Regions from separate parts of the Photobacterium sp. ABD4_091 genome, predicted to be linked through region 1. Evidence: riboswitches for the same ligand, from Rfam matches in the RefSeq annotation. Region 1 holds a riboswitch; each other region holds the start of a gene.
The links. Region 1 has a riboswitch for cyclic di-GMP ahead of ACXAGQ_RS14230 (TfoX/Sxy family DNA transformation protein). Riboswitches for the same ligand answer to the same signal wherever they lie in the genome.

Region 2: linked by a shared signal. The riboswitch ahead of ACXAGQ_RS11835 (lytic polysaccharide monooxygenase) and the one ahead of ACXAGQ_RS14230 (TfoX/Sxy family DNA transformation protein) in region 1 are both predicted to bind cyclic di-GMP.
Region 3: linked by a shared signal. The riboswitch ahead of ACXAGQ_RS15905 (glycosyl hydrolase family 18 protein) and the one ahead of ACXAGQ_RS14230 (TfoX/Sxy family DNA transformation protein) in region 1 are both predicted to bind cyclic di-GMP.

Annotation. Positions count from the first base shown of each region.
Region 1 covers NZ_JBSWWQ010000001.1:3,100,261-3,108,368, reverse strand. The annotation lists gene ACXAGQ_RS14235 (substrate-binding domain-containing protein) at 1-844, shown strand, start outside; cyclic di-GMP riboswitch class I at 1,048-1,152, shown strand; gene ACXAGQ_RS14230 (TfoX/Sxy family DNA transformation protein) at 1,277-1,867, shown strand; gene ACXAGQ_RS14225 (hypothetical protein) at 2,087-2,479, shown strand; gene ACXAGQ_RS14220 (carboxymuconolactone decarboxylase family protein) at 2,620-3,207, shown strand; gene lpdA (dihydrolipoyl dehydrogenase) at 3,219-5,477, shown strand; gene ACXAGQ_RS14210 (ABC transporter substrate-binding protein) at 5,516-6,691, shown strand; gene ACXAGQ_RS14205 (ABC transporter permease) at 6,747-8,108, shown strand, end outside.
Region 2 covers NZ_JBSWWQ010000001.1:2,552,022-2,560,129, forward strand. The annotation lists gene ACXAGQ_RS11790 (SEFIR domain-containing protein) at 1-1,157, shown strand, start outside; tRNA gene ACXAGQ_RS11795 (tRNA-Ser) at 1,563-1,653, shown strand; RNA gene ACXAGQ_RS11800 (RtT sRNA) at 1,700-1,828, shown strand; gene ACXAGQ_RS11805 (IS3 family transposase) at 1,883-2,725, opposite strand; gene ACXAGQ_RS11810 (hypothetical protein) at 2,725-2,883, opposite strand; partial or broken gene ACXAGQ_RS11815 (transposase) at 2,947-3,231, opposite strand; partial or broken gene ACXAGQ_RS11820 (nitrite reductase (NAD(P)H)) at 3,282-3,917, shown strand; gene ACXAGQ_RS11825 (hypothetical protein) at 4,011-4,382, shown strand; gene ACXAGQ_RS11830 (bifunctional protein-serine/threonine kinase/phosphatase) at 4,312-5,802, shown strand; cyclic di-GMP riboswitch class I at 6,027-6,158, shown strand; gene ACXAGQ_RS11835 (lytic polysaccharide monooxygenase) at 6,248-7,756, shown strand.
Region 3 covers NZ_JBSWWQ010000002.1:374,033-382,140, forward strand. The annotation lists gene ACXAGQ_RS15895 (NADPH-dependent FMN reductase) at 1-169, shown strand, start outside; gene ACXAGQ_RS15900 (hypothetical protein) at 535-3,567, shown strand; gene ACXAGQ_RS15905 (glycosyl hydrolase family 18 protein) at 3,656-6,259, opposite strand; cyclic di-GMP riboswitch class I at 6,417-6,499, opposite strand; gene parM (plasmid segregation protein ParM domain-containing protein) at 7,220-8,108, shown strand, end outside.

The DNA.
Region 1 (8,108 bases):
TAAATGCAACTCAACCAAAACCATTGGCATGCTGGTGACCAAGTCAACCAATCCCTTCTTTGCGGAAGTTGTCCACGGCGTTGAGGAGTTCTGCTACGGAGCAGGCTACACCCTGATCCTGTGTAATACAGAAGGGAACCTGTCTAAACAGCGTGATTACCTACGCATGCTGGCCGAAAAGCGTGTAGATGGCTTGCTTGTTATGTGTTCAGACCTAGATGAGCAGCTTTTGGGCTTGCTAGAGCGCCAGAAAGACACCCCGATGGTGATCATGGACTGGGGCCCAGAGAGCCCGCACACGGATAAAATCCAAGACAACGCCGAGCTTGGTGGCTATGTCGCGACCAAATTCTTTATCGAACATGGTCACAAGGCCATTGGCTGCCTTACTGGACACAGTGAAAAAACCGCTTGTCGCGAACGCCTGAAAGGCTTCCGCAAAGCCATGGGCGAAGCGGGCCTAGAGGTCAATGAGGACTGGATCATCGAAGGTGACTTTGAGTGTGAGTCCGCAGTTGACGCTGCCAAGAATATTATTGCGATGGAAGAGCGCCCCAGCGCGATTTTCTGCTTTAATGACATCATGGCTATGGCGATGATCAGTACCTTCCAGCAAGCAGGCATCAACGTGCCGGAAGATATCTCTATCATTGGCTATGACAATATTGATCTGGCACCTTACTTTTCGCCGCCGCTCACCACGATTCACCAGCCAAAACGCCGCCTAGGCAAGAGTGCAATTGAAATTTTGATGCACCGCGTGAAAAACAAAGAGCACGCCACCCAGGTTTTCGAGATGGTGCCTGAGCTGGTGATCCGCCACTCAGTGAAAAAATTAAACTAAGTAGCCGCCAGCGTTTACTTTTTTAACTTTCAAACGGAGGAATTTTCCTCCGTTTTTTTATATCTATTGCAACGCAGATAAAGTCATTTTGAGACAAAAATATTCCTTCAACAGCAAAATTTAGCGCAAATTTATGGAATCAACATCACACTTCCAAAGTTGCGATCAAGTTCAAAAATATCATCTGGGATATTCTTAAATTGTCACGAACAAGGCAAACCTATCGAAAGATAGGGACGCAAAGCTTCCGGCCTAAGAGTCGTCGGGTTTTATTAACTCAGTCAACTTATGGTAGCGGGGTTGCCGATGGATATAGCAACTAATGTCAAGAAAGTCTTACTTTTTCCTGACAGTGTAATGTATTGATATTTGCTATTCTTCAATCCTCGCTCTGTTGTTAGGTGACCCAAGAAATTTTCACCGAGAAGAAGCATGGACAAACCAATTTTAAAAGAATCTTTACGCCTGTTTAGTTGTTTCGATAACGTTAAGTCACGCTCAATGTTTGGTGGTTTTGGGATTTTTGCGGGTGAAACAATGTTTGCACTCGTAGTAAATGACAAACTCCATCTTCGAGCCAACGCACAAAACGAACAAGACTATAAAAAGGCGGGGCTTAAACCATATATCTATAAAAAACGCGGCTTTCCAGTTGTAACCAAACATTACGCGATACCCGATGAATGGTGGAATGACACTGGCAAGATTATCGAACAAGCCTCTCGCTCTCTTGATGCCGCAAAAGTCGATAAAGAGACCAAAGAAAAAGCATCACCAGATCGAATAAAAGACCTACCAAACCTTCGCCTTGCGAATGAAAGAATGCTTAAGAAAGCAGGTATTTGTTCGGTTGATGAATTAATGGAAGCGGGCTCTATCAATGCCTTTAAAGCATTACAAGATACTCACCAAGGGACTGTGAGCATTGATTTGCTCTGGGCTCTAGAAGGGGCAATTAGCGGGAAACACTGGTCCGTTATTCCAAAAGACAGGCGATCTGAGTTGCTAGCAAAATTAAGCTAGCGAGATAAGTTGCATATATATAAAGAGGCCATTACGGTCTCTTTTTTGTATTTTTTCGACACTTACACGTGTCAATATTCAATCATTTCATTGACAACTTTTTGTCAATTTTCGTTAAAAATTGAATCATCTCACAACGCTGTTTATAAAACGCTCAACACCCTTTTATTGGACACTCACCCTAGTAAAATATGTTTCAAAATAGCACCGGGGGTAATTATGAACTGTTCCAAACCTTTTCCAGGGCAAAGCGATCAAATGTTCAAGGATAAGTTTGGCAAGTGGCCACGAATTATGCGCCTACTTGTTTTGTTCAGCCTGCTTCCTCCTCTTGTCGCTTTTATTCTTGTTCAGAATAACATCACTACATATCAGTCACTTCACAGCTTACTGGTATCTATCGCTAGCTTAAATGCGTTGTTGCTTTTTTGGGGCCTACTGTTAAAAATCAGGGCTCGCAAGTACTGGTATCGCAATTACCACATAGGTAAAACCATGCTGCTGGCCTTCGTGCCTCTAATGGCATGTGGCTATATTGTTCTGACGGAACTCTCTTCAGAGAAAGTGATCACCCAGTCCAAAGCTCAAACTGTACAAATATCGGTCAACTAAACACTTATTTCTGTCCACGAGTGAAATAATTTACTTCCTAGTAAGGTCTTTGTCTCATAACTATCTGATAATTTCGGTAATAATTACCACCGCTATCCTGATAGGCTCACAGTAGCATAACAAAGAGACAAGGGGTCACCGTGCGCATTTCCGCCAAAGAAAACTACTCACTATTTATCAAGCCACTTCTGTGGCTGCAAAAACGCCATTACGGCAAAGTTTTGAATCCCGCTAAGCTGTGGGGTCGCCGCCCTACGTTATTTTGGCTTGTCGCTGGTTTCTTCGGCTACCTGGATCGCCGCTCATCCCCATTAAGCCCTGTGACTCGCTCACTGGTTTGTGTCAGGGTTTCCCAGCTAAACGACTGCGCATTTTGTGTCGATGCCAATGGCATGAAGCTTGCCGAGCGTTGTGATTCTGTCGAGAAAATCAAAGCGCTTGCCAACTGGCAGCAAAGTGAACTCTTCAATGAGCAAGAGCGGGCAGTATTGGGTTATGTAGAAGCGATGACCATCACAGGGCAGCGCGTTACCGATGAAATGCTTTCAGATTTAAAACAATGGTTTGATGAAGATGCTATTGTTGATTTAACCGCGCTGGTTGCATTTCAAAACCTGTCGGCAAAATTTAACACTGCACTTGATGTACCTGAGCAAGGATTTTGTTCACTCCCGATCCAACCTGGTGGACAGCAATCCGCTGATGCCCCTACTCATACGGACAAATAAAGGAGCAAATTATGGACAGAAAAAAACTGCTGGTTGTCAGCGTAGTTGTGTCATTGATTGCTGTTTGGTTTGCATTTGATCTTGGCCAGTACTTTACCCTTGAACAAGCCAAGGCACAGCAAATCGCACTGACTGACACCATCCATGCCAAGCCTTTCCTCTCAAGCATGGTCTACTTTGTTCTTTACATTGTTGTCACCGCACTGTCTTTACCGGGTGCAGCGATTATGACTTTGCTCGGTGCAGCGCTATTCGGTTTCTGGTGGAGCCTACTACTGGTTTCTTTTGCCAGCACGATTGGTGCTACCCTCGCCTTCTTGTTTAGTCGCTTCATCCTGCGTGACTGGGTACAGGCTAAATTCGGCCACCGCCTATCCGCAATTAACCGGGGCATTGAGAAAGACGGTCCGTTTTACCTGTTCACACTGCGTTTAATACCAGTATTCCCGTTTTTCATCGTTAACTTGCTGATGGGTTTGACGCCAATTTCTACCCGCATGTTCTATCTAGTCAGTCAGCTGGGTATGCTAGCCGGTACTGCTGTCTACATTAACGCCGGTACCCAGTTAGGCCAGATAGACAGCCTAAGCGGCATAATCTCTGCGCCCGTATTGGTATCGCTGGCACTACTGGGTATCTTCCCGCTGATCGCCAAATCCGTCATGCAAATTCTCAACAAGCGCCGTGTTTACGCTGAATGGGACAAGCCAAATCATTTTGACCAGAACATGATCGTCATTGGTGCAGGCGCAGGTGGTTTGGTTAGCGCGTATATCGCGGCGGCGGTAAAAGCCAAGGTGACTCTTATTGAGCGCCATAAAATGGGGGGTGACTGCCTCAATACCGGTTGCGTTCCATCCAAAGCCATTATCCGCGCAGCCCACACCATGGCTGAAATAACCCGTGCCAAGGATTTTGGTATCGAGACCGGCGAAGCCAAAGTGGATTTTTCCAAGGTGATGCAACGTGTTCACAACGTAATTGGTAAAATCGAACCCCATGACAGCGTAGAGCGTTACAGCAAACTGGGCGTAAACTGTATCTCTGGTGAAGCGACTATTCTCTCGCCTTGGGAAGTCGAAGTGAACGGTGAACGTATCACGACCCGTAATATCGTGATTGCTACGGGTGCTCACCCGCTGGTACCGGGTATCCCTGGTTTAGATAAAGTTAACTACCTAACTTCAGATTCTATCTGGTCTTTGACTGAACAACCCCAGCGCCTATTAGTACTGGGTGGTGGCCCAATCGGTTGTGAACTGGCGCAAAGCTTCCAGCGCCTAGGCAGCGATGTCACCTTAGTCGAAATGGCTGAACAGCTGCTCATTCGTGAAGATAGTGACGCTGCCGCTTTGGTCAAGTCCAGCCTTGAGCAAGACGGTGTAGACATTAAAGCTGGCCATAAAGCGGTGAAATTCGAACGTGTTACCGATGAGCAAGGTAACGAGCAGCAGCGTGTGTTGTTGGAAACCGCTAACGGTGAGTCACTAACCGTTGAATTTGACGCCGTGATGCTGGCCCTGGGGCGTGTTGCTAATGTACAAGGTTTCGGCCTTGAGAAACTTGGCATTACCACATCTGAACGTGGCACAGTCGAGGTTAATGAATACCTTCAAACCAAGTACCCGAACATCTTTGCCGTTGGCGATGTTGCCGGTCCGTTCCAGTTGACCCATGCTGCCGCTCACCAGGCATGGTACGCAGCTGTGAATGGTTTATTTGGCCAGTTCAAGAAATTCAAAGCTGATTACTCGGTACTACCAGCAGCGACCTATACTTCACCAGAAGTGGCCCGTGTCGGTATTAATGAGAAAGAAGCCAAGCAACAAGGTATTGATTTTGATATTGTTACCTACGGAATTGATGACTTGGACCGGGCGATTACCGACGGTGAGGATCATGGCTTTATCAAAGTGATCACGCCAAAAGGCAAGGACAAAATCCTTGGAGCAACCATTGTTGGCCATAATGCTGGCGAATTACTTGCCGAATTTACCCTTGCAATGCGCCACGGCCTAGGCCTGAACAAGATATTGGGTACCGTCCACCCTTACCCAACAATGAGTGAAGCCGCAAAATACACGGCTGGGGTATGGAAACAAGCCAATGCACCACAAGGGCTGCTTACACTGGTTGAGAAATACCATGGCTGGATGCGCAAAGACGAGCAAGCTGCTGCTAGCGAGCGTGAAGCTGAATCAGCGAGCGCTGTTGAAATAAGCAGGGTTGAAAATAGACACCGTAGAAACAGCACCAAAGCGCAGCAATGAAGGTGCGCTAAGCGAAAAATAGGGATGAGAAAAGGATCATGAAAAAAACACTCCTGGGGCTGGCGCTTGCGCTGGCCTCTGGCCTTAGCACGGCACAAGCAGCTCCCGCACCAGAACAAAACTGGGATGACATCGTTAAACAGGCTGAAGGGCAAACTGTCTATTTCAATGCCTGGGGTGGCAGCCAAGAAATCAATGATTACCTACGCTGGGCAGGTCGCCAGCTACAAGCCCAGTATGGTGTCAGCCTCAAACACGTCAAAGTCGCCGACATCGCTGAAACTACCCAGCGCCTGCTGGCAGAAAAAGCCGCAGGTAAAAACGAAGGCGGCAGTGTTGACCTGGTTTGGATCAATGGTGAAAACTTCCGCTCGATGAAGGAAAGTAACCTGCTGCACGGCCCATTTACCCAGCAACTGCCTAACTGGCAATATGTGGACACTCGCCTGCCAATCGATGAAGACTTCACCGAGCCAACGGTCGGCTTGGAGGCTCCATGGGGCGTCGGCCAGTTAGTCTTTATCCATGACAAAGAAACTCTCAACAACCCGCCGAAGAATTTCGCCGAGCTGCTGAGTTTAGCAAAAGCCTTCCCGGGCAAGGTAAGCTACCCGCAACCACCTGAGTTTCACGGCAGCAGCTTTTTGAAAGCCGCTTTGCTGGAGCTAACCAATGAACCGGATTCACTCTACTCTGCAATTGACAGCCAGAAGGAACGCCAGCGATTTGAGCAGGTAACGGCACCGTTGTGGCAATACCTCGACCAGCTCCACCCTGTTGCCTGGCAACAAGGCAAGCGCTTCCCGTCGGGCACCAGTGAGACTATCCAGCTACTTGATGATCAGCAACTGCTGCTAGCTATTACGTTCAACCCAAACGCCGCCAATGCCGCGATAGAAAATGGTAACTTGGTCGATACGGCGCAAACCTATGCTTTTGAACAAGGTGCATTGTCTAATATCCACTTTTTGGCGATACCCTGGAATGCCCAAGCGAAAGCAGGCGCTCTGGTCACCATCAATTTCTTGATGAGCCCGGAGGCACAAGCACGCAAGGCGGATGCAAAAATCTGGGGGGACCCATCTGTTTTGAAACCAGAATCTCTGGCCAATAGCGGCGCGCACGGCTTTTCATTGTTCAAATCGATTCCTGAGCCACACCCAAGCTGGCTGACCGCCATTGAGCTTGAATGGCAAAAGCGCTACGGCAGCTAAAATTAAAAGGCTAAGCCTAACGGGTGGGAGTTAACTCCCACCCAATGAGTAATTTATGGTTCATCTATTTTTTATTTTCGCCCTTATTCTTTGTTTTTTGCCCCTCTTGCCAGGCATTATCGGGCTGTTACTGCCTTCGCTATCTTGGATCCCGACCTTAGGCTTTGATAGTGTTTCCGTTACGGCATTTATTGATGTAGGTACATGGCCTAACCTTGCCGTATCTATCGCGTTAAGCTTGCTCACAGGGCTTGGCAGCACCGCTCTTGCATTGTTATTTACCTACTCCATTCTCAAGCGCTATTGGGGAACAGCGCGTTGGCAGAAGCTTGAGCGCACACTTTCCCCCATGCTGGCGCTGCCGCATGTTGCCTTTGCAATTGGATTTGCGTTGCTGTTTTCGCCAACTGGCTGGGTTTTCAGGCTTATTGATTTTTTGGGGCTCTCGGATTTTTCGGGGGTAAGCCATCTTCAGAGCAGCCTTATCCAAGATAACTACGGGATCGGGCTTATGTTGGCCCTGGCGATTAAAGAAACGCCTTTCCTGCTGATCATGAGCATTCCTGTCCTCAAACAACTCAACGTGGACCAGCTCAGCAAGGTGTCGGCCAGCTTAGGCTACAGCCATTTTGAAACATGGCGGAAAGTGATCCTGCCACAATGGCTGCCAAAATTGCGCCTATCCCTGTTTGCTGTTGCCGCTTATGGCTTGTCGGTCGTGGATGTCGCATTAATCTTGGGGCCAACACGCCCTTCCACCCTGTCGGTGTTGGTATGGCAATGGTTTAACGACCCCGATCTCCAGCAGCTTCCCCGTGCTGCTGCAAGCGCATGCCTGTTACTTATTATTACCGCAGCCAGCCTGGGTTTTATCCGCTTGATCGAGTGGTTTAGTTTCAAGCTCCAGCGGGGCTGGTTAACCAAAGGGGCAAAAACGACCACAAACACCAAGCTAAAACCTAAGCGCCACCTAGCGTTATACAGCCCGTTCATCGCCATTCCCGTCCTGATCGTCCCGCTGCTGTTTGTATGGTCTTTTGCCCAGCGATGGCGCTTTCCTGACTTGCTGCCGAGCCGCTACAGCGACCGGTTCTGGCAACAAGAGCTGCCAACCTTGGGCGATCTCATGGGTACCAGCCTATCGCTGGCAATCATCTCCAGCACAGTCGCGTTACTATTGGTAATTTCGTGCCTTGAATATCGCCAAAAATACCAGCGAGCTATCCCTGCTTGGCTTATTGCGATACCGCTGGTCACGCCACAACTCTCTCTGCTATTTGGCATCCAGATCGTGACGTACATGATCCCCGGCCAGCACTACTGGCTTTGGGTCGGTTGGAGCCACTTAATCTTTGTCTTCCCGTATATGTACCTAGCCCTAGACGGGGCATGGCGAAGCTATGACGTTCGCCTTGAT
Region 2 (8,108 bases), 550 kb from region 1:
GTGAGGTCTACTCGAAAGTTAAGCAAAGTAAGTTCATACCAATCTTATGTGAGTTTGGTGATGATGGTGAGCCTGTAGCTCCTGTCTTTATGAATGCTCGAATAGGTATCAACTTCTCGACTCCAGAAGCAGCCAATGAAAATTGGGAGCAGCTAATAAGACTGCTCTATAGTAAACCTCTTCATGTGAAGCCTAAGAAGGGCTCTGTACCTTCATACATAACTAGTGATGTTCCTCTTCCAGCTAATGAAGCAAGAGCTAAGTTTGAATCTCTAAAGCAAGCAGTCCTTCAAGACAAGAAAGGTCTTAGGATGTATCGAGATGATTTTTTCAATGCATGTGTTGATTATGCTGATGAGATGAGAGTCAAAGAAAGACCTGACACGAATAACTTTGGGCAGAAAGTGCTAGAAGACTGCGGGAAACTAAAAGTAGTTAGGAACCAGATATGTGACTGGGTACTGTTAGAAGCAGGGACTCTACCTGAAAATGAGTTATCTGAAGAGATAATTGGGTTGCTTGAAAGGTTAAGGGAGCTAAAGACTAAACCAACAGAAATGAACGTGTGGAGTGATAGGTGGAGTGAAGCTCCATCCGTTTTCTTATACGAAACATTCCTCTATGTGGTTGCAGCTTTAATCAAGGCTCGATGCTACGAGACCCTAAATGAACTTTACATTTCAAGTTATATGGCTCCTCCTGAAAGAGTGCAGCGAGGGACTGATTTTGAGAGCTTTAGCTGTTTCTATGGCCACTCAGAAGCACTACAAGAGGTATTGAGACCTAATGAGAACTTATACTCTCCTGCTGCTGAGTTGATAAAGATGCAAGCAGATAGAGCAGATATTACTTTTAAAGATGTTACTCAAGCAGAGACATTAACCTTCATGATGTCATTAGTAAGGCAGGTAAGATGGTATCCAGCAACTCTTCATTACGCCGTGCATTATGAAAAGTTCCCGTTCTTTGTTAGGGCTGCACAACATAAGAACTTTAAGAAATTGGCAACTGTTACTGGTATCTCAACAGGAGATGAGTTAAGAGATAAAGTGAAGACTATGCTTGAAGGAATGCAACAGTCTTACTCTAGAACGTTCTTTCATGCCCCTGATTTTGATGAGCTGATGAACTTAGAAAACTTGGATACAATCAAGTAGGCAAACTCTTAGCTCTAGTTCATGTAGTAGGAAGTGAAGTTGTTTGGAGTCCCTAGATACACTGTGAGGCAGATTGAAGTTACTCAAAAGGAAACGGGACTCCTAAACCTTTTAAACTCCCTTCTGCTAAATGTGGGTAAGTTTAGTGCATCATAACTACTTTCTAATCAGTTGATTCAAATGAGTGAAAACAGCTCTAGTAATGAGGTACAAACCTAGGTACAATCCGTCCCGTTCTTAAGTGAGAACTTACATTAAGCATGATAAGCGACTAGAGCTAAATCATTGTTTTATGAAGGTAGAGTGACTCCTATAGACCGAGCGAGTATGTACGAGCTAGAGGCTATAGAATCGAGGGTTCGAATCCCTCCCTCACCGCCATCATCCTTTGCGGTGATACAATTCGGAGAGATGGCTGAGTGGTTGAAAGCACCGGTCTTGAAAACCGGCATACGTTTGTAGCGTATCTAGGGTTCAAATCCCTATCTCTCCGCCACATTCAAAAAAGCCAGCTTAACTGCTGGCTTTTTTACATCTATAGCTTGGCAAAGAAAGTGATAGGGTGAAGAACCTAGACAGGGTTCAGCCGAGCGTAGCGAGACAACGTTGCTAGCCGAAGGCGTAGTAAAGCAACGGCCCGTAGGGCGAAGTAAATCCCTATCTCTCCGCCACATTCAAAAAAGCCAGCTTAAATTGAAGTGACCCCGTAAAGTTGGACATTTCTGTTAAGCGGCTTTCAAGGCCTGATTTCGATACTCTATCGGAGTCAGGCCTTTTAGTTTCGCTTTGATACGCTTTGTATTGTAGTACTTGATGTATTCTTTAATCTGCTCTATCAAGTCATTCGCATCTTCAAAATTTCGATTGTGATACATCTCTGTCTTAAGCAGGGCAAAGAAGTTTTCAGCGACAGCATTATCTAAGCAATTGCCCTTTCTCGACATACTTTGTACTAACCCATTATCACGCATTTGCTTCTGATAAGCTCGATGGCGATACTGCCACCCCTGATCACTATGTATGATTGGCTTTGACTCTGGTTTTAGTTTTGAAATCGCTTCCGCAAGCATATCAGTAACCAACGGTAAGCTAGCATTTTTCGCGACTTTATAGGTAATACCCTCTCGAGTAAACAAGTCCACCACTGGTGATAGATACACTTTCTGTCCTTTGACTTTAAACTCTGTCACATCTGTAACCCACTTTTCATCTGGCTTGGTCGCACTAAAATCTCTTTCAAGAACATTAGGGGCAATATTTCCACACTCACCACGATATGAGCGATACTTCTTGGGCCTTACCGTCGACTTGAGGCTTAGCTGGGCCATAAGCTTTTGAACTGTCTTATGATTCAGCATGATATTACGCTTCCTTAGTTCTAGGTAAATTCGTCGATAACCATATCTGCCCTTATGCTCGTGATAAATTGACTGTACCAGTTGCCTTTCATTCTCATAGCTATCAGGACACTTACTCGCTTTCACCTGATAATAAAATACGCTTCTTGCAAGATTGAGAGCACGAAGTAAGTGCTTCAGTGGGTACTTGTTTTTGAGAGTTAGAGCGATTACCGTTTTTTCTTTGTTCGACGGTTCTTCTCCTGCTCCAACTCTTCCAGCTTTTTTAGAACAGCATTCTCAGCCCGTAAGTAGGCGAGTTCTTCTCTTAATTCCTCAAGAGTCATTTCACTATCTGGCTTGGATGCAGGCTGAGGTTGCTGTTTCATAGGAGGCCTTCCTTTAGGGTGCGATTCGAGCCCTTTAATACCTTGCTGGTTATACCGCTTGAGCCAAACAGAGAGTATTCCAGGGGACGAAAGATTTAAGACAGCACTAGTGTGCGCGATAGACCAGTTATTCGTCCACATTAGTTTCAATGCTGCTAACTTGGATTGGCTTGTCGGCGCCTGAGTTGCGCGTAAAAATGAACGATTGCCATGTATAGAAAAGACTTGTGCCCAGTACCTAATTTGGCTCGAAGAGATGGAATGTTGTTTAGCTAGGCTGTGAGATGACTCGCTACTTAAGCATTTCTTGGCAATAGCACACTTGAAATCGCGACTGTATTTGGACATAAAAAGACCCCCAATAATTGGTTGTCCAACTATTGGGGGTCAGTTCAATCCTGGTTGATGCCGGGTTTGAAACTGGCCATGCCTATGGTAAGTCGGTGCGGACGGTGAAGTCTTGTGTCGGGAGCACCTGGTGCCGGTATGGGGTCGATGACAGTGTTGGTTTTGCCATAGATCTCGAGCACCGCTACAAAGGCTTGCGGGCACCGCACAAACTCAAGTTTGCTGTCTCGGGCTGTACCCGTGAGTGTGCCGAGGCCCAGTCCAAAGATATCGGTGTTATTGCAACGGAAAACGGCTGGAACCTCTATGTGTGTGGTAACGGTGGCATGCGCCCGCGCCATGCAGATTTGCTGGCCAGCGATCTGGATGCAGAAACATTAGTCCGCTATGTCGACCGTTTTCTGATGTTCTATATCCGCACGGCTGACAGGTTGCAGCGCACTTCGGTGTGGATGGAGAACCTCGAAGGCGGTTTGGAGTACCTGAAGAAAGTGGTGATTGATGATCATTTAGGCCTTGGTGAAGAGTTAGAGCAGGAGATGGCACGCACCTTGGGTCAATATCAATGTGAGTGGAAAACAACCCTCGAGTCACCTGAGAAACTTCAGCGCTTTAGGCATTTTATCAACAGCGAGCAGCAAGATAGCCAACTGGCCTATGTCACCGAGCGCGGGCAGCTAGCCTAGCAGGCCGGGAAAATAATCGTAACTGCAGCAATTACTCTCAGAAACAATTACTTTCAGGAATAATTACTGTCAGAAAAATAGGGTGGAACGTGGATGAGCGAAACAATGCAGCCTGGAACAGCCCATAGCCAAATGCCAGCGAACCGAAAATGCCTCAGGCAAACGGATACCCTCGAACTGAATATCGGGGGCTACTCGGTGGCGGGATGTAAACCAAGTAACCAAGATGCTTTTGCGGTTTACCAGCCCGTGCGGCGTGAAGAACTGCTGCACAAAGGCGTGGTTGCTTGCCTGGCTGACGGGGTGAGTTGCAGTGCCCAAGCCCAGCTGGCGAGCCAAATTTGTGTCACCCAATTTATCGAAGAATACTACGCAACGCCGAAGACTTGGGGGGGTGAAACAATCAGCTGGCAAGGTATTGCATGCCCTGAACCAATGGCTTTTCCATCAGGGCAGCCAGAGTGAGCTTCAGCACAATGGTATGGTGACGACGTTCTGTGCGGTGATCATCAAATCCAATACAGCCTATGTCATGCATGTCGGTGATACCCGTGCCTACCTCTACCGCAACCAGGCGTTAATCCAGCTCACCCAGGATCACCGCCGCCATCAATACGGCCAGCAATATTTCCTCACCCGTTCATTAGGGATGGACAGCCATATCGAGGTGGATTTCCAGCAACTGCGGCTGGAAAAAGGAGACCGCTTGCTGCTGGCAACCGATGGTGTCCACGAATGGGTGGATGACTCAAAGCTGCTGCAGGCGCTGTCTTCAGCAAGCCCCGTTGAGCCGCTGTCCGAACAGTTGGTTGAGGAAGCGCTAGCGGCAGGAAGCCAAGATAATGTGTCGAGCTTACTGATTGATGTGAATGCCTTGCCGGTATTGACCATGGATGAGTACATAGGTGAGCTGACAAAGCGGGTGATCCCGCCGGTGATGGAAGAAGGGAACCGAATTGACCAATACCGAATACTACGCGTGTTGCATAGCGGTCCACGTAGCCATATTTACCTGGCAGTGAGCGAATTTGATAATCAACGTTATGTGTTGAAGATGCCATCATTGAACTTTGCCGAGGATTACCAGTACCTGCAGGGCTTTGTGCGTGAAGGCTGGGTCGGGGAGCAGGTATCCCACCAGAGAATAATGAAAATCCATCCTTTTTCTCGTCACTCTCCTTTTCTGTATCATGTTTGCCAATGGGTAGAAGGAAAATCATTGCGACAATGGATGGACGATAACCCTAAACCGGATATTGAAAAAGTACGGGTAATGGCTGAGGAGATAATTAAGTCAATTCGTGTGATGCAGCGCCATCGGCTTATTCATCGTGATATTAAGCCAGAAAATTTAATTGTTGACCAATTTGACCAAATCGTCATTATTGATTTTGGTTCCGTTTATTCTGAGCATTTTGATGAAGTGCAAACACCTATTGCCGAAACGGTACCCGTTGGTGATATTAAATATTTATCTCCGGAGTGTTTGTTAGGCGGTAAAGTCTCCATGAGGTCTGACATGTATTCAATATCTATCATTATTTACGAGATGCTGACAGGCCATTTCCCTTACCCATTTCCCAACACATTTAAACCGGCACAGGCAAATAGCCAATGGCCGGAATATATACCCCTAGAGAATTATCGTGATGACCTGCCTGCGTGGCTGGATATAGTTATTCGTAAAGGGTGTTTTGCCCGGGCTAACCAACGTTATGAAGCCCTTTCTGAGCTGAAGAATGACCTGTTCCATCCGTCTTCACAAGTGCTGAGGCAGGCAGGCAAACGGTCTTTGAAAAGCAAGAATCCAGTGCAATTTTGGAAAATTATATCACTTTGCTTGTTTTTTATTGTGATTGCTCAAATTGCCGTCATGGTAAGTTGATATTACGGGTGTGAATTACTATGTTGGAGTTATTGGTGGTGCAAATGGCTTCATGGTTTTAATTATTTCATTTCTGTCAATTTAATTTATTAATCTTAATAACTTAAAATTAAATGAGATCATCCTTCCATTGCTAATGGCTGATTTTTGCTGATATTAAAAAAAACACTATAAATATACCGAGCTCCTTCAGTCTAAACCTTGAAGTGGCTTATTTTTATATCGTCAGCTAAAGGCTAATTATCCGAAAGGGTAGGGCGCAAAACTTCCGGCCTACGGAGAAATATTTTTTAAAGCACTGTCTCTTAAAACACTGCCTCTTAAAAAATAGCCTCTAGGGTAGCGGGGTTACCTGATAGGAATAAGCAAGATCAAACGATAAGATCAACGCAGTGGCTTCTTCCCATTAGCTGGCTTCCCAAAATAATCATAATGGAAGCTAAACATGAAAAAGGTGATTAACTTTTCTTTGGGCGCTATGTCAGTCATGGCCGCCCTCTCTCCATTACACGCAAGTGCCCATGGTTGGGCCGACTTCCCTGCTGCTCGCCAGGTGATATGTGAGTCTGACGGTGGTCACTGGGGGCCATCAGATGGTTCCCAGATCCCGAATGAAGCGTGCCGTGCCGCATTTATGGAGTCGGGAACCTATCCGCTAGTGCAGAAAAATGAGTTTGCCGCATTGGTTAAGGATTATCACAACATGGATGCGGTTAAGGCAGCAGTGCCGGACGGTACTATCTGTTCCGGTGGTGATCCGCGTAAGAGCGGCATGAGTGTTGCCTCGGGGCATTGGCAGCGTACCGACATGAAAGCCGGTGAAACTTTCACTTTGCGCTACCGTGCAACGGCACCGCATAACCCGAGTTTTTGGCAATTCTACCTGACCAAGCCGGGTTACAATGCTGCGCATAGCCGTATTGGCTGGGATGATCTGGAGCTGATTGATACTACGGGCAATGTCGCAGTGACGCAGGAAGGCAATGGCCAGTACTACCTGATTGATGTGACCCTGCCAAGCGGCCGTTCTGGTGAGGCAACGCTGGTGTCACGCTGGCAGCGCAATGATCCGGCCGGTGAAGGTTTCTACAACTGTAGTGATATCCGTTTTGACGGTGAAGTGTTACCGCCTGAGTGGACGACTAAGGGCCAGTACGTCAAGCCGGGTGTCGAGGCGCAAGATGGCGATAGCGTCTGGTTCCGTATTTTCAACAAACAAGGCTCTGAAATTGTATTCGAGAAGCTGCCAATTACAGCGGCTAACGAGAACATCAATACTTGGTCTTATGATCTTGCTCAACTGATCAACGAGAAATACCCAACCGTTACTCAGGTGGGTGTGGAAGAAGCATCGGGTGATATCGTTTATCAGCCATCGGATCTGTATACCAACCAAGTCTTTGTCACCAACCCTGATTACAATTACGCGCTGGATGTGCGTGATGGGGATGTGATTGAACCCGCTCCGGTAACAGTTCAAGGCCTGAAAAGCGAATACACCCAGGGCAGCGATAGTAAAACCTACATTGATGCAACAGTCAGCTCTGAAGGCCGGTACCTGATCAACATGAAGTTGCTGGATAGCACAGGTCACCAGTTAGCGCTGGCGAGTGATATTGTCGATAACGGTAACATTGACCTATCGGTATTCACGACCGAAACAGGCTCATTCAGTGTTGTGGTAACCGCAGCTGAGCAAGACAGCAGCGAACACAAGGTTGTTGAAACCAAGCCGATTACCATCAAGGATAGCTCAGGTGGCGGTGATTACGACTATGCCTATCCTGATGGTATCGGTAGTTATGTACCGGGTGAGACAGTCGTGCTTGGCCGCGACGGTAACACCTACCAGTGCCGACCATTCCCAGAAGGTGGCTGGTGTAACATTGACTCACCGCACCATTACGAACCTGGATTTGGTTCAGCGTGGCAGGATGCCTGGATCAAGCAATAACCACCAAAGCAATAAGTAGCCATTTAATATGGCGTCAAAACGCTGGCACAAGCCAGCGTTTTTTTATGCGTTTCAGATCACAAAATAGCCCCGCTCGTAGTGATAAATCGAAAAGCAGTGTTTCCCTGGGTAGACAATGTTTATATGTAACTTGTTGATTTGATGATCTGGCTCAAACTACATGACATGAATGCTTTGTGAGGATTTATAATTTGCTCCAGATCAATTTGTTGCACACATTTCTGGTGGTAGGTTTTATTTGCAGAGAGCAAGACTGATTACGTATAGCCCGTTTACGCATAAGCGAGAGACAGAAGCAGAAGCGGTTTATGGTAATTAGTTTTTGATAATT
Region 3 (8,108 bases), on a different contig from region 1:
CAAGAACGTATTGGCAGCCGCAGAGGCATCAATGCCATTCTTCGGTGCAGAAGTGAAGGCAACGCTTTCGGTACCAAGCTTCTATGAGAATTTCGATGCTGAAAATGGTGGCATTATTCATCCGCATCTGAATGACAAAGTTGTCACGACAGTACAGTTGCTTCAGTAGTAACTACTTTATTTACTACTTTTGTACTAGTAGAGCTCATGTATAAATGCCCTTGTGAAATGTTTTACAAGGGTTTTCATCCCACTTCATGGTTAATCTATTTTCAAATTTGGAAATTTTGATTGGTTAAATCAATTAATATCTTTTAAATACATATAATAGCGTACCTTAAGTTGCTGAATTGTATGAATTTTAAATAACACCAATTCATTTTTTATAAAATATAAGCACCTGTCCATACACATTCATTCATTTAATGTCTTGAACCTGAATAATTGCTGAACATATAATCACGGCGAAAATAAAACGGTGTTCAATGATTTATTACCACTTAAGTGGTAAATAACAGCTTGTGGCAGTATGGCATGACAATGAAAATAAAATATTCTGCGGTAATTTTAAGTTTACTATTATTTGGTTGTGGTGGAGGCGGCGGAGGTTCAAGTGAGCCAAATTCAGCCCCGAAACCACCTGAAAAACTAGAACGAACAGCAATATCAGCTCAAGACATTTCTCTAACCTTTTCTGAACAAGGTATTGCTTCCCCGCAAGTACACTATCAAGTTGGAGAGACTGAATTTAGTATCTCTGCTGGTAAACCTCATGATGTGATCGCAATTGATTCTGATTCAGGTGTGATAACAATTCTCGCAGCTGGAGAAACTGCAGTTACGGTTGTGGACAGCAGCAGTGAATATAAGACTTCAAGTACTACATTTAATGTTGTGGTTGAAAAAGCCAAGAATAACGAATTAGAACTCTCTGATATCAAGATATCGACTAGCTCTACAGAAGATGTGTTATTACCATTCTCTGGCAATAAAGGCGAAATAAAAGTTGAGTTTCAGCCTGAAGGCTTAGTACGTTTTGACCCAGAAACGGATACTATCGTGGCAGAGGGAGTACCGGGGGAGGTCGAAGTTACGCTAACTGATCTTGGCAATAGAAATTACTTAGAAACGTCTAAATCAGCCACAATAGATATTGAGGCAATTGAAGCCGATATACTTGATTTTTCGCCAATCACACGCAGCTATCAAACAGGTTTGACCTTTAATCCAATCAAGATCAGCGGTTCTGAAAGTGGATACATCCACTATGAACTCACTGACCAGGATATATCAAACCCTGTCATTACGCTCAATGAAGAAACAGGCTTGATGACTGCTTTACGAGTTGGTGAGGCTACTGTTAAAGCTACTCAGCACCTTGGCAGCGAGTACGGATATGCGAAGAAAGAAGCCATTTTTAGAGTGAGGATTGATCTTGGTGACCGTGCAAATTTAGATGTAAAAAATGCCGATATCCAGTTTGACAATAAGACGCTGTTTTCTCCAGCAGTAAACAACAGTGTCGCACCTGTCCATTATGAGGTTTTATCTGGTAATGATGTTATTGAAGTAGATGATCAAACTGGTTTATTGCGAATACTGAAAGTAGGCTATGCCGAAGTTAAAGCTGTTGATGATATCAATAAGAATTACGCCGCAGATGAACGCTCATTTACAGTGACAGTGAACCCCGCGATTCACCCAGGGATTGAAGATGGTCAAGTAACCTATACCTTCGCAGAAGATATGAAAGTATCTCCAAACATGAAGGGACAATTAGGAAGTTTAACTTTCAGTGGTGATACAAATGTCGTTTCTGTTGCTGGAAATAAACTGACTCTTCTTAAATCTGGCGTCGCTAAGTTAAAAGTTGTTGATGATGGTGGCGAAAATTATCAAACATCCACACCAGGTTTCTTGACAGTGAAAGTGCTCAAAGCTCGACAACTTGACTTTACTGTTAGTGATATATCGACATCATACGCTCCTGGACAGTGTGAGAATGCAATCTTTACTAACAGTGTGGGTAAGGTAACAGTATTACCATTAACTGATGATGATCAAAGTGTCGCTGAATACGATGCTGACAACCAGTGCTTTAAGATAAAAAGAAGTGGTGTTGCAAGCTTTAATGCTATTGCTGGAGAAACGGATAACTATTTAGCTTCAGAGCCACAACGCTTGACTGTTGTGGTTGATCCCGCTGATTCTCGCTTAAGTGTTGATGGCAATTTAACGAGAACTTATACAGAAGGTAAGCCAACTGTTCATTCTCCAGCTATCGGTGGGGGTACTGATAATTTAAGCTTTAAGTTAGTTGAAGATAAAAGTGAAAGCGATGTCATTACTGTGAATGCTCAAAGCGGGGATATCACAATTCTTAATTCTGGGCACGCTGTTGTTGAAGTGACTGACCAAGGTGATGATAAGTATGGCCCAGCCTCAACATCATTTACTGTAAATATTGAAAAAGCGGTAAACCCAGTTACTGTGTCATATGATGATGTAGCATATTCTCCAAATGGAATAATTACACCAGTAGTTGAAAACCAAGTTGGTGAAATCACATTTAGGCTGTATGAGCCTGATACATCACCAGTCGAACTACTAAGGCAAGGGCAGCTATCGATTCGCTCTACAGGGACTTTTCATGTTTACTTTGATGCTGTCGAAACACGAAACTATAAACCTGTAACAAAGCTAGCGACAGCATATGTAGATTTGGCTGAAAACCCAGGTATTGATTTTCGCAATGATACTTTTGAATATGCACCCTTGAAGAAAGTCACGATAGATCTTCCTGAGGCTAAAGGTACAAGAAGGTACAGTCTACAAAGCCCTACAGGTGGCTGGGTAGGTTATGAGTTGAGGGTTCAGGAGAGTACCGGCGAAATATCACTGCAAAATTATACTCAAGGTAAACTCTATTCCTTGTGGGTAGGTGAAGATGCCAATAATCTTTACAAGCACTTAGACCCTCAACCTGTGAGTCTCATTAGCATAACGCCACCGACTAAAGGAAATGCAAACCGTGACTTTACCATCTCAGACTCATTGACTGTTATGGGAAGCTCAGTAGATAGTGATGAACCGTGGTTTGATAAAACCGAATTTGATATTGCTGGCGCTACAGTCATACATCCGACAAGAGAAGAAATGACTCAATATGGAAATGGGGTTGTTATTCCGGTTGAAGTGTTATCTTCCGAATTGTTCGGGAACTCAGGGCAGCAATATCAACGGACAGTTCGTCTACTTGTACAACGCTATGAAGGCTGTGCTTCTATTGTTAACGAGGCTAATCTGCATGAATTAATGGAACAGAAAAAAGCCGTTAATTTTTACGAAGGTAAGCAATGTGAAAATGGTCCAACAAATCTAATTTTGACTTATACAATTCTTGATAAATCAGAAATTAATAAGTTTGATTTTTATGATGGTGCATGGGAAACGTTGCAGCCGTTTGTTGTTTATCGTAGTGCTAAAGTGAAGTCTGAAGAAACTGGCATTACTGAAGAACGCTTAGTCGAGTGGGATCGAATTGAACTGAACTTGACCCGAGATTAACTTGAAGAAAACATGAAAAACAGCGACTCACTGAGTCGCTGTTTTTCTTTTCGAGGTGTTGGTTTACTTGTTTGTCACTTAGCTTTTGTTAGTCACAAGTAACAGCACCGATGTTCTCCCATACTGAAGCAACTCCTGGCTCTTCGCCTTTGGTCCACCATTTGGCTTTCCAACGGTAGTCGTTATGGTTGACCTCATCACCACCGTTGTACGCCACACCCGTGTTCCAACCAAACTCAACATCACTGATCAGTTTCCACTGATCGGCAGTCGCACTTGGCTTGTTGTTTTGTGTCCAGTACTTAGCTTCCCAGACTAGTTGGTCGTGGCTGACTTGGTCACCGGTATTGTAAACAGCACCACCAGACCAAGCAGGGTAGTTGCCAGCATTTGGATCGGTTAAGTCACACTCATTGCCACCTGTATCTTTAGGTGTCACAGTCACTGAGGTTTGCGCCTGTGCATCCAGTGCGCCGTCTGATACCAATACAGACACTGTTGCCTGCAATGTTTCAGTAACGGCAGGAGCAGAAAGGGTGAGTGATGCTGTGCCTTGACCCGAAACTAAGCTAAACCCTTGAGGGATAGTCCAGCTGTAAGTCAACGGGTCACCGTCTGGGTCATCCGCTTGGGCATTGAGGGTGAAGGTATCCTGTGATTCCACAGGAAGCTGGGCGGGTAGCGATACGCTCGGCGGCTGGTTTTCCTGCTCTGCCTTGTTGTTGATGGTTACCGTGTCGCTGTCAGTTAGGCCTTCCTCGTCTGTTACTGTCAGGGTGAAGGAATAGCTGATGTCAATATCGGTAGACGGAACGGCTATCGTTGCCTTTGCTTCGTGTTCCCCAGTAATAGCCAGGGTGTCACCAGCAGTTTGTTTCCAGGCATAACTAATAGCTTGCTGTTCCGGATCGTAGGAGTTTGAGCCATCTAATATGACATCAATTGGCCCTGTAACGGTCTTGTCAACGCCGGCATTGGCATGAGGCGGTTTGTTCTCCGGTGGTGGTGTCACTCCGCCATCACCATGGCCCAGCCCTTCGTGCATGGCATTAAGGACATCGCCATTATCGGCATCAATTTCCCATGAGAACAAGCCGGCTAAGCCATGTTGCTGGACATAGTTGCCCTTGGCTTTAACTGCTCTGGCATTATCGTAAGAGATAAGCTCCCTGGTGGTTGGGTTCCACTTGTAAGAGGCTTCTGCTTGCTCATCGTAACGATCTTCCCAGCCATTGCCTGAATGGTTGTCGGCAATGTCACGGTAATCGAGCACACCAGCCTCCCAGGTGCCATCAATGCCGCCGGTGGCCTGTCCGGTCATCGGGTTATCGCCAGTATAGTTGTGAACGCCTTTCCAGCCTCGTCCATATTTAGGTACGCCTATGACAAGCTTTTTCGGATCGAGCCCTTGTGCTAGGAGGTCATTGACGCCGCGGTCTGTGGTGTGGGTAACCGCAGGGTTATGGCTCGCATCATACAGTCCGGATTGATGGCCTAGGTTGTTCAAATCGAAGGCACCGAACATGTCGTAGTTCATCAGGAAGATGTAGTCCATATATTGCTGGGCGCGGCTGTAATCTACGACTTCGATCTTTTTGACATCGACACCGATGGCAGAAGTCAGCTCATAGGTACGGCCGGTTTCTTTGGACAAGTCATCCAGCATTTCACGCAGCTCTTTCATCAGCGTGACATACAATTCACCGTCTTTTTCTTTGTCACCAAGAGTAGGGTGAGCACCGTTACCGCCCGGGTATTCCCAGTCGATATCTACACCATCGAAGAACTTCCAGGTCTGCAGGAACTCTTTGACTGAGTTAACAAAGGTCCGGCGCTTCGCTTCATCGTGCATGAAGTAGAATGGGTCTGATAGGGTCCAGCCACCAATAGAAGGCAGGAGCTTCAAATCTGGGTAGGCTTGTTTGAGCGCCATCATCTGGCCAAAGTTACCCCGGTACGGATCAGCCCAGTCACTGACGCCTTGTTGGCCTTTTTGAAGTGCAGCCCAAGGGTCATGGATAGCGACTTTGAAATCCTCTCGCCCCGCACAGGCTTTTTGCAATGCTTCGAAGCTGCCAGGGATTTGCTTCAAGCTGTCATTGATGCCATTGCCGCCACAGATTGGGGTGAAACCGTAGATGATGTGAGTGAGGTTTTGGGCTGGGACTTTATCGATAGGGAAGGCGCGGTCATACACACTCCACTCAACAAAATAGCTACCGACAACCTTACCTGATTTATTGGTATAAGGTTTATTGTTCTCTTGCAGAACGGGTACCAACGGCGCTAAGTGGCTACCATCGGTATCGGCGATAGTAAGCTCGACGCTGCCACTTTCGCTGCAGCCATCAGCGTTACACAGTTCAACAGTCATGTCGTAGACACCACCTTTGCTGACATCAAATGTGGCGCTTTTAACGCTGCCACTGCCGGTCCAGACCGTACTGCCATCAAGTTTCACATTGGCCGTCTCTGCAGGGTCGCCGCTCCATGTTTGCCAAGAAACGGTAACGGCGACACTGTCATGTACATCAACCACGATATCTTCGTAGCTGCTGGCATCTCGGTTTAACTCGACAAGAGCGTAGGTGTGCTCACCCCAATCAATGGTTGGTGCGCCGGGTGCGGCAGCATAGCTTATTGAGGACGAGAGTAAGCCGCCAATAAATATGGCTAGATTAGACTTTTTCACAGAATGAACTCCATTTACATATAACGAGTAATGGTTTGTTGAGCGGAATAAATTGAAACTCTATTTAGAAAACGAGACAAAACAGAACCAATCAATAATGTTCACACTCCATTTGTTTTAATAAATACAAGCACAACGAAAGGGAGTAAACTCCACTTGAGGTAGCCCCGCTATCATAGATAAATCATTAGACCGGAAGCTTTGCGTCCTAAACTTTCATTTAGTTTGCCGTTGTCACAAGTACTATTAAATTAGTAGCAAAGCCTCTTATTTTGGTCAAAGAAAAATCTTTTGTTTGGTAGCAAAAAATTGTAGGTATGTGAGCTTGCTTCATGAACTTTAATGGTAAAATTAATTCAATTAAGTGTTTGAATTTAATTGGTTTGGTGATCTGTGTCTAGCAAATTGGTGCGACCAGTTTAACTCCCTGATCGCCATGCACTGCGGCCTATGGTGACAAAAAAATGTCGATATAACTTACTATTTTTTATTGTTATAGATGGCTCGGGCTATATTTTTTAGGTGAATATAGACCAAGGTAATCCATAACACTCAATCTGACACCAATATACTGTTCTTTTATTTAGGTGTTCTATGAAGCAATGGTGTTGAAAGGTATTCAGAAAATGATTTATAAAATTCAAGGACCTAATCTATTTTTATTTTAAATCAATCGCTTACTAATATCATTTGAAATAAGGTGAGGTGAATGAGCAAGAAAGTTAAACGTTAAAATTAAGTACTGTTATTCACTGGTTGTAACTAGGCTGGGTGTTAGCGAGAAATTGCTGTCAAATAAAGCTGATCGACGCACTTTCGAAGAAATTAAATGAATAACTAAGATTATTTTGTTTTTGCTGATTTGCTTCAAATCTCTCGTGCTGCGTTTGCCATTGGACTGCGGTTTATATTTACTTTCGCGTAGACAAATTACTCTCACTGAGAAAAAGCAGGAAAACAATGACGCCACGTAAATTTGCGGTTGATGACGGTTCAACCAACGTTAAAGTAAGTTGGATTGAGCAAGGTGAACTACACACCGTTATCTCGCCTAACTCGTTCCGAAAAAACTGGAAAAGTGCCGCACTGCGAAAAGACAAGAAGATCTTTAACTATACGATTGGCTCAACCAAATATACCTACGACATGACTTCAGACAAGGCGCTGGAAACAACACATGTCGATTATCAATATGATGATTTGAACCTGCTGTCCGTCCACCATGCCTTGTTACAGACAGGTATTGAACCAAGCCCGGTAAAATTGGTGGTCACCTTGCCAATAACGGAATACTACAACGGCGAAGACTGTCAGAAGAACGAAGATAAAATTGCCCGTAAGCGTGACAATTTGATGCGCCAGATCGAGCTTAACAAAGGCGAGTTGTTTGAAATCGTTGATGTTGAGGTGATGCCGGAGAGTTTACCTGCGGTGCTTTCTACCCTGACTATGCAGTCTGTTAGCCAGTTTAATCGTTCTCTGGTGATTGATATCGGTGGTACGACACTGGATATGGGGGTGATTGTTGGTGAGTTTGATGATGTTTCTGCAATCTACGGCAATAATGAAATCGGTGTGTCCATGGTGACGGATGTGGCGCGCAAGTCACTGGCTGTTGCTGACAGTGATTCAAGTTACTTGGTGGCCAATGAGCTTATCAAGCAACGTGATAATTTGGGTTTTGTTCGCGAGGTAGTGAACGACGAGAGCCAGATTTCGGTCATTCTCGACAAAATCGAAACCAAGGTTGAAGAGCTAGGTAAGCAAGTGGCATACGAAGCGAAGAAGTTCGCCAAGAACCCTAACCGTGTCTACCTAGTCGGTGGTGGAGCGAGTTTAATCTATCCGG